DNA from 2 places in the Paenibacillus sp. NPDC093718 genome. Region 1 is predicted to be linked to the other one. Evidence: predicted binding sites of a transcription regulator. Region 1 holds the regulator's gene; the other holds the start of a gene.
The links. The regulator CtsR, encoded in region 1, represses protease genes until heat stress. The targets are predictions, from matches to a motif close to ATGGTCAATAAAGGTCAAACA.
Positions count from the first base shown of each region.

Region 2: the regulator CtsR is predicted to act here: its motif matches at 2,529-2,549, upstream of clpP (ATP-dependent Clp endopeptidase proteolytic subunit ClpP).

Region 1 is NZ_JBNNUS010000017.1:7,692-11,906, forward strand. It holds gene ACQKPA_RS30930 (sugar kinase) at 1-977, shown strand, start outside; gene ACQKPA_RS30935 (GntR family transcriptional regulator) at 985-1,701, shown strand; gene ACQKPA_RS30940 (CtsR family transcriptional regulator) at 2,059-2,520, shown strand; gene ACQKPA_RS30945 (UvrB/UvrC motif-containing protein) at 2,545-3,069, shown strand; gene ACQKPA_RS30950 (protein arginine kinase) at 3,108-4,172, shown strand.
Region 2 is NZ_JBNNUS010000015.1:32,308-36,522, forward strand. It holds gene gap (type I glyceraldehyde-3-phosphate dehydrogenase) at 1-873, opposite strand, end outside; gene ACQKPA_RS30095 (sugar-binding transcriptional regulator) at 975-2,018, opposite strand; tRNA gene ACQKPA_RS30100 (tRNA-Arg) at 2,388-2,462, shown strand; gene clpP (ATP-dependent Clp endopeptidase proteolytic subunit ClpP) at 2,625-3,221, shown strand; gene ACQKPA_RS30110 (PdaC/SigV domain-containing protein) at 3,970-4,215, opposite strand, start outside.

The DNA.
Region 1 (4,215 bases):
GTCTTCAAGTACCGGGATATGCTTCCTTGGCTCAAGAGAGCCATCTGAATTACTCTTTTTCCGGCACGGGGGTAAACATCGCCTCGGCTGTGGCAAGGTTCGGTCATAACGGTTATCTGGTCAGCACGCTGCCGGATAACCCGCTTGGCGAAGCGGCGGTTTCCTACCTGCGCAAGCTTGGCATCGATACTTCGCTCATTAGCCGCGGAGGCAAATATGTTGGCATGTACTTTCTGGAGAATGGCTTTGGTGTCAGACCCGGACGCGTGACCTATACGGACCGGCTGGGCAGCAGCTTTAACACGGCAGAGGATGCCATGTACGATTTCGGTGCGATTGCCCAAAAGATAGACATGATCCATTTTTGCGGTATAACTCTTTCCATGAATGACACGGTACGAGGTCAAATGAAGACACTGGCTCGTGAAGTTAAGGCTAACGGGGGAACCGTTGTGTTCGATTGCAATTATCGCCCCTCTTTATGGGGGACAGACCGCTATGAGTTTGCCAAGCCGCACTATGAGGAAATGCTGTCACTTGCGGATATCGTCTTTATGAATGAGAAGGATGCTATCTATATCCTTGGCATGGAGACGACCCGGGAGGATCGGAACGAACAGCTGCAGGAGTTGATTCCGAAGGTGGCAGCGAAGTATAATATTACGGTTGCGTCGGGTACCCACCGCAAGATCAACGGGGATAACACCCATTCCCTGCAAGGCTATCTCTACACGGATGGAGCGTTTCATTTTTCCAAAACGTTGACGTTTTCCGTTCACGATCGTATCGGCGCGGGTGATGCTTACGCCAGCGGGGTGATCCACGGGATCTCGGAGGGTTATGAACCGAATCGGACGGTTGATTTTGCCGCAGCTGCGGCGATGCTTGCCCATACCGTAACAGGGGATACGCCGACGGCGAACGAACGCGAAGTGCTTCAGGCAATGAGTCATCATATGTCTGACGTGGAAAGGTAGGAGAAGCATGTCGATCACGCGGAAGAACGGTCCGTTATACTTGCAAATCAAGAAGATCATAAAAGATCGGATTCTGCATGGGGAATATCCACTTGGCTCCCATATTCCTTCCGAGCCGCAGCTGGAGCAGGAATTTAACGTTAGTAAAATGACGGTCCGCAATGCGATCCAGGAGTTGTATCAGGAAGGGTATGTAGAGAAGCGGAGCGGGGTAGGAACGATTGTGACCCGGAACACTTCCTTCTCCAAGCTTTCCAAAGGCAAGCTGTTTACCGAGATTCTGGTCGAAGAAGGACACCAGATTCGGAAGCGTCACCTGAAGACGGAATGGGTGCATAATGAACCGGATAGCGAATTGTTCTTAAAATTTGGGGAGCGGTGCCTGCTTATTGAACGATTGTATTTACTGGACGGGAGTCCTTTTATTTACTACACTCACTACGTGTCATCCCAAGTGGATATGGGCGAAGAGTTCGGTTCCACCGAACTACCGTCTCTCTATGACCGCATCGAGGAAAGTCAAATCACGCTGGAAAATTTCCGCGACCGTTTCCTGGCAACCGTGGCAAATGAAGAAATTGCCTCCTTGCTTGAAGTAAGTATAGGCTCGCCGTTACTGAAGCGGCTCAGAACCTCTTATGACGGGACAGGCAGCATCATTGAATACAGCATCGGTTATTACAATACGGAGCTGCAGCACTACTTGATCAGTTATGACGCTTAAAGATTGACACGATACAGGATTATGATAAGGAGAAGTAGTCTTGAAACCGGTTTTCACCGGTATGGAGGCTGCTTCTTTTTTGTTGCCTTTTGTATGAATTGTTCTTGAAGAAGAGGCTATAAGCGATCAAGGAACTGGGTACAATAAGAATAAAGGCAAAGCGTGAAATTGAGAAGTACCTCTTGGCAAAATGAAAAAATGTGCTATAATGAAATCAAAGTCAAAGAAAGTCAAAGTCAACGAGAGGGTTCGCTGATTTTGATTATGGTTAAAATTAACGTATAAGCAAGGCTCTGTGCGGACGTGTAAGATCACTATCCGTCTTAACGTTTCAAACAGTGGAGGATGAACAGACCAATGCGTAATATCTCTGATATTATCGAACATTACCTGAAGAGCATACTGCAGGAAAGTCCGGAGGGTACCGTTGAAATTCAACGCAACGATCTGGCGGAGCAATTTTCTTGCGTTCCTTCCCAGATTAACTACGTGATCAGTACACGGTTCACGCTGGAGAAGGGCTTTCTTGTCGAGAGCAAGCGCGGCGGGGGCGGGTACATACGCATCCAGCGTATCGAGCTTCCCCAGCATACTGCACTCCAGCAGCATCTTCATCATACCATTGGCAGCATGATTGACCAGACGGTGGCTGAAGGATTGATTTACCAGCTGGAGGAGTCCCGTTTTTTAACGAAGCGGGAGGCCAGCCTGATGCGGGCCGCCATTTCAAGGGAGTGTCTGAATGTGAAGCTTCCTTATCGGGATGAGCTGCGTGCAAGGATTATGAAGGCGATGCTTATTTCTTTATTAGGTAAGTGAGTCTGTGTAAGGGGGCATCGGATTATGTTATGCCAAGAATGCGGTAAACGGCCGGCGACACTTCATTTCACCAAAATTGTGAACGGGGAGAAAACGGAGTTTCATTTTTGTGAAACCTGTGCCCGCGAAAAAGGGGAATTGATCCCCGGCACGTCGAATGGTTTTTCTATACACAGTTTGCTGTCAGGTCTTCTGGATCTGGATCCTTCAGGCAAGGGCCAGAGTCCCGGCGCAAAAACGGCCCAGACGCTGCAGTGCGAAGAATGCGGTATGACGTATTCCCAGTTCAGCAAGCTTGGCCGGTTCGGCTGCAGCTCGTGTTATAAATATTTCTCGGATCGATTGGATCCATTGTTTAAGCGAGTCCATGGGGGAACATCCCATGTCGGCAAAGTGCCGAAGCGTACGGGTGGTCGGATTCAGATCAAACGCCAAATCGATGAGCTTAAGAAGGAGCTTCAAATTCGGATCGTGCAGGAGGAGTTTGAATCGGCTGCCGAGATCCGGGACCAAATCCGTGAGCTGGAGCGGAATATGGCTCAGGGATAAGATTGTAAGATTTTGCACTTTAGTAGGAGGAATGCGTGATGTCTAATCTCCGGTTTACCGATTCGGCGCTGAGCGAGTGGATGCGCGGGAACGGTCAGGATTCCGACATTGTCATCAGCACCCGTGTCAGGGTGGCGCGCAATCTGCAGCATCTTCCTTTCCCGCTGCTGGCAACGGATCAGCAGTCAGGAGAAGTGCTAGAGCGCCTGACGAATGTGCTGGAGAATAAGGACGATTTGCAGGATTTCGGGGATTTACATGTAATTAAATTAAGTGAGATTGATGAGCTGGATAAGAAGGTTCTTGTTGAGAAGCATCTGATCAGTCCCAATCTGGCGAATGAATCCCGAAACGGTGCAGTCATCCTTACGGAAGATGAATCCGTCAGCATTATGATCAATGAAGAGGATCACCTGCGCATACAGTGTTTATATCCCGGATTTCAGGTTCGTGAGGCATGGGCACGTGCGACGGCGCTGGATGATGTTTTTGAATCCGAGATCGATTATGCGTTTGATGACAAGCGAGGTTATCTTACCAGCTGTCCGACCAATGTCGGAACCGGCCTTCGCGCATCGGTCATGATGCATCTGCCCGCTCTTGTTATGACACAGCAGATTAATCGGATTCTCTCGGCTGTATCACAGGTGGGTTTGACTGTAAGAGGGATTTACGGCGAAGGCAGCGAAGCGTTAGGTAACTTGTTTCAAATCTCGAATCAGATTACGCTCGGTCAAACCGAGTCGGAGATCATTGAGAATCTTCACAGCGTCGCCCTGCAGATCATCGAGCATGAGAAGAATGCCAGAGCCCGGCTCTTGGGTGAATCCAAGCTCCGGATTACGGATCGGGTTATGCGCTCCTATGGCATACTGTCCTATGCAGCGGTGATGGATTCGAAGGAAGCGGCCCAGCGGTTGTCCGATGTTCGGCTTGGTGTGGATCTCGGCCTTCTGGAAGGTCCGGAAATCCCGGTCATGAATGAACTGAATGTGAAGACGCAGCCGGGCTTTCTGCAGAAGACCTACGGAGAGGGCATGACTCCTTCCGAACGCGACATGTACAGGGCTAAGCTCATCAGAGAAACATTGGGTAACCATTAAGGATCTATACTCGTTTTACAGTTGGATGACGGTTTAAGCGTCC
Region 2 (4,215 bases), on a different contig from region 1:
GGAAGAAGCTGGGTCGCCATTGTAGTCGCTGGATACAAGCGGCTCTTCGGAGTAGTTCAAGATGCCTTTCAGCGGGCCTTCAGCAGCTGCTTTCAGAGCACCGTTTACATCTTCAAGGGTTACGTTTTGGGACAGCTCAACTACGAGGTCCGTTACAGAAACGTTCTTCGTAGGTACACGCATTGCCATACCGTTCAATTTGCCTTTCAATTGTGGCAGAACGAGGCTAACCGCTTTAGCAGCACCAGTTGTGGATGGAATGATGTTTTCAGCAGCTGCACGAGCACGACGCAGATCTTTGTGCGGAAGATCGAGCACTTGCTGGTCATTCGTGTAGGAGTGAACCGTAGTCATCATACCCTTAACGATACCGAATTTCTCGTCAAGAACTTTTGCGAAAGGAGCCAAGCAGTTTGTTGTACAAGAAGCGTTGGAGATTACAGTATGGTTAGCTGCATCGTATTTGTCTTCGTTAACGCCCATAACGATGGTGATATCTTCATCAGTTGCTGGAGCGGAGATGATAACTTTCTTAGCGCCGCCTTTCAAGTGAGCGGAAGCTTTGTCTTTCGCTGTGAAAATACCAGTGGATTCTACAACGATTTCAACGCCGTGCTCAGCCCAAGGCAATGCTTCAGGGTTACGCTCAGCGAATACTTTCACTTCACGGCCGTTTACAACGAGTGCGCCTTCTTTAGCTTCAACTGTTGCATTAAGTCTTCCGTGAGTTGTGTCATATTTCAAAAGGTGTGCCAGCGTGCTTACGTCCGTCAAATCGTTGATTGCCACGATTTCAACTTCGCTGTTGTTCAGCGCAGCGCGGAACACATTACGTCCAATACGTCCAAAACCGTTAATACCTACTTTAACCATGAGTAGTTCCCTCCATATTTGTAAAATTTATATATTCAAGATTGGCCGTTAAGCCAATCAAGACAACAATAATGAAAAATCAGGTGTGTACGCCCGTGGATTCAAATACCGGCGTCAATCTCCTTCTCGACTTCCAGTGCCGCGGCTTCATCGGTAACGAGAATATCCTCATGTCCGAATTTCAGCACCGCGTGAATCGCCTTGCCCTTGCCTTGACCCCCAGCAATGCCGATGATCGTTTCTGTCCGCATAATATCCTCAAGCCGCAGCCCGAGAGTAAGCATTTTGTGGACAACTTCACCATCTTCACTGAAGTAGTAGCCGAAGGATTCCGCAATCGCGCCATCTGCCTGCAAGTTCTGAATAGAGTTTTCATCCAGTTTGCGCCTTCTTGCCATCTCCATGGCATCTCCGATGCCGTGAATAATGACGCGGCAGCGCCTGATCACATCCACGATCTCCTGGATATGCTGATCCTGCACCAGAGACTGATAGGCATCCTCGCTTAGCAGATCCGGTACGTGAAGCAATCGGTACTCAGCCCCAACGCGCTTTGCCATCTTGGAAGCAATGGTGTTCGCTTGAATCTCCATGCTCTCCCCAAGACCGCCCCGCGCCGGCACAAACCAAGTGCTTGTCAGCGGTTCGCCGCCTGGCAAAGAGGACATCTGCTCGGCCACTTCGGCGAGCGTGGAGCCGCCAGTTACGGCAATCGTATCTCCATCCTGGACAAAGCTTAGCAGCGTTCTTGCTCCGGCCCGGCCAAGCTCGCGTTTGACTTCCGGAGATGACTCGCTGTCACCGGGAATAATGACCACTTTACGAAGCCCGTAAGCCTGACGAATCTTCTCTTCCAGTTCAACCAGTCCGAATAACTCATTCATGACCGGCTCCAGCTCCTCCAGCAAGCATATCCCTGAGCTGCTGATGCGCATGCCAAGCGTTTCAATCTCGATCAGCCCCTGCGCTTTCAGAAGATCAGTCTCTGCTCTGAGAACACGCTCGGTCATCGAGAGTGATGAAGCCAATGTCCTTCGGCCAACAATTCCGGACAACTTGATCTGATGAAGGATGGTATACCTTCGTTTAAGAGTGTCCATCAGATCCGGCAGAAGCTGCTCTTGTATTTCTAATAGGTTACGCATGCATTCCACTCCTGCAAACTTCGTCTCGGCTCTCCTCTACCTGGTCGTAAAATGTCCCAGTTAAACTTTTTAAGTCCCACCTTATTCTAACCAATAATTATGCCGGTTGCAAGTGTCCGAAAGTATATTTCTCTGCCCCGGGCATTCTTATACATTATGGCCAAGTACTGGCTCGTCTATATAATAGGAACAAAGTTTTGTCTGCTATTGTATTTTTTCAATAGATGCGGTATAATCAACTTCGTTGCTAATTTTTTAGATATCAGAAAGTATAAACTTCTCGGAGCCAGCTTCCTGATATCGCAAGAAAAACTACCGCTAAACGCGGTCTGTCTTCTTTGAATGTACGTCGTTAGACATTTTTCTTATGCGCCCGTGGTCCAATGGATATGACGTAGGCCTCCGGAGCCTGAGATCGAGGTTCGATTCCTCGCGGGCGCGCCATTATAACTTTTATTCTCTATACTGATTACCCTAAAGCGCCCATGACGGCTCTTTTTTTTACCCAATAGTTTGACTATCTTTGACTTTTTGATTTAAATTGTTTATCATGTGGGTAATACGGTAACAGTATTTATATGAGGTACTTAAGAGGAGGTTTTCCACGTGAGTTTTATACCTATGGTCGTTGAACAAAGCAACCGCGGTGAGCGGGCGTACGACATCTATTCCAGATTGCTGAAAGACCGCATTATCTTCCTCGGCTCCGACGTAAATGACGTGGTCGCCAATTCCATCATTGCCCAAATGCTGTTCTTGTCGGCTGAGGATCCTGAGAAGGATATTCATCTTTACATCAACAGTCCTGGCGGTTCCATTACCGCAGGTATGGCGATATTCGATACGATGCAGTTCATTAAGCCGGACGTTTCGACGATCTGTGTCGGGATGGCTGCTTCCATGGGCGCATTCCTGCTCAACGCAGGCGCTAAAGGCAAACGTTACGGACTGCCTAACAGCGAGATTATGATTCACCAGCCGCTCGGCGGCGCACAAGGTCAAGCCACGGATATTGAGATCCGTGCTCGCCGCATTCTCAAAATGCGCGACAAGCTGAACCGCATCCTCTCCGATCGCACTGGCCAACCGCTGGAGCGCATTGAGAAGGATACCGATCGTGACTACTTCATGACGGCTGACGAAGCCAAAGAATACGGTCTGATTGATCAAGTATTAGAGAATACACCACCGCAAGGCTTATAAAAGAAATGAAGTAAAGGGCAGGCGCCGTTATCCGGTGCCTGCCCTTTCTTATCCTCTGAAGGGGAAACTCATGAAAACTTCGAGTGCTAAATAGTGAGAGTATCCCCTCCGGTCGCTGTTGAAATCGGGAAACTTGAATGAATGGATAGGGAGGTTTCCCGATTTCAAAGGCGAACGCGTTGCTCCTCCAAGGATACTCTCACTTCGGTACGATTTTTTCTATAAAACATAAAGACGGAAAGGACATCCCCCTCCTAAAAGGCCTGCCTTTACTTGTGAGGAGGGAATAGAGGAAGGCCGTGCAGGCTTCCTTTGCAAGGGTAATTGGGTACGTAAGGCCTAATGATGCGCCACCCTCACTGCTTTCACAAACAGGGTGACATCGATAACGCCTAGGGCGACTTGTGACCTTTACCGTACGGCTTGCTTGCCTCAGACCACGCATCGTGCGCATGGTGTACAAGCTAAACAAGTTATCATCGAGAGGACTATGTTAATCAGAGAATGCCTAAAACAGCAATTCCTAAGGATCACATATCCGTCCGTATTCGAAGGCAAGCCTCTCGATAAACGCAAAAAATCCCCTGACCGCAGGAAACGGGAGTACACGCTCCACGCTCACGTAATCAGGGGATTTTTCGCAACTGGTTCCAGTACAGTGTTACATCAGGACAACATCATGTTTCTAGACAAGCTATAGGATGAAAATAAATGATTGCAGTTTACACAAACCGCTTACCGTATACTCTTACTTCCACTCTTTCAGCTTCAGTTCAAACTCCGGAAATCCATAAGCATATGCGGTGTACTCATAAAGCTGGAAGTACAGCACCACAGCGTTATCCTTCACATAAAAATCAGCATCCGCTGGCACGCCTTCAAATCCGCCGAGGTAGCCCCCTTCTTTTTTCAGCTTGTTCAGCACAAGGTTGTTCAGCTTCTGTTTGTTCTTGCCCTGCATGTTGATGAAATCGCCCAGCTTCATTTGCTTGCC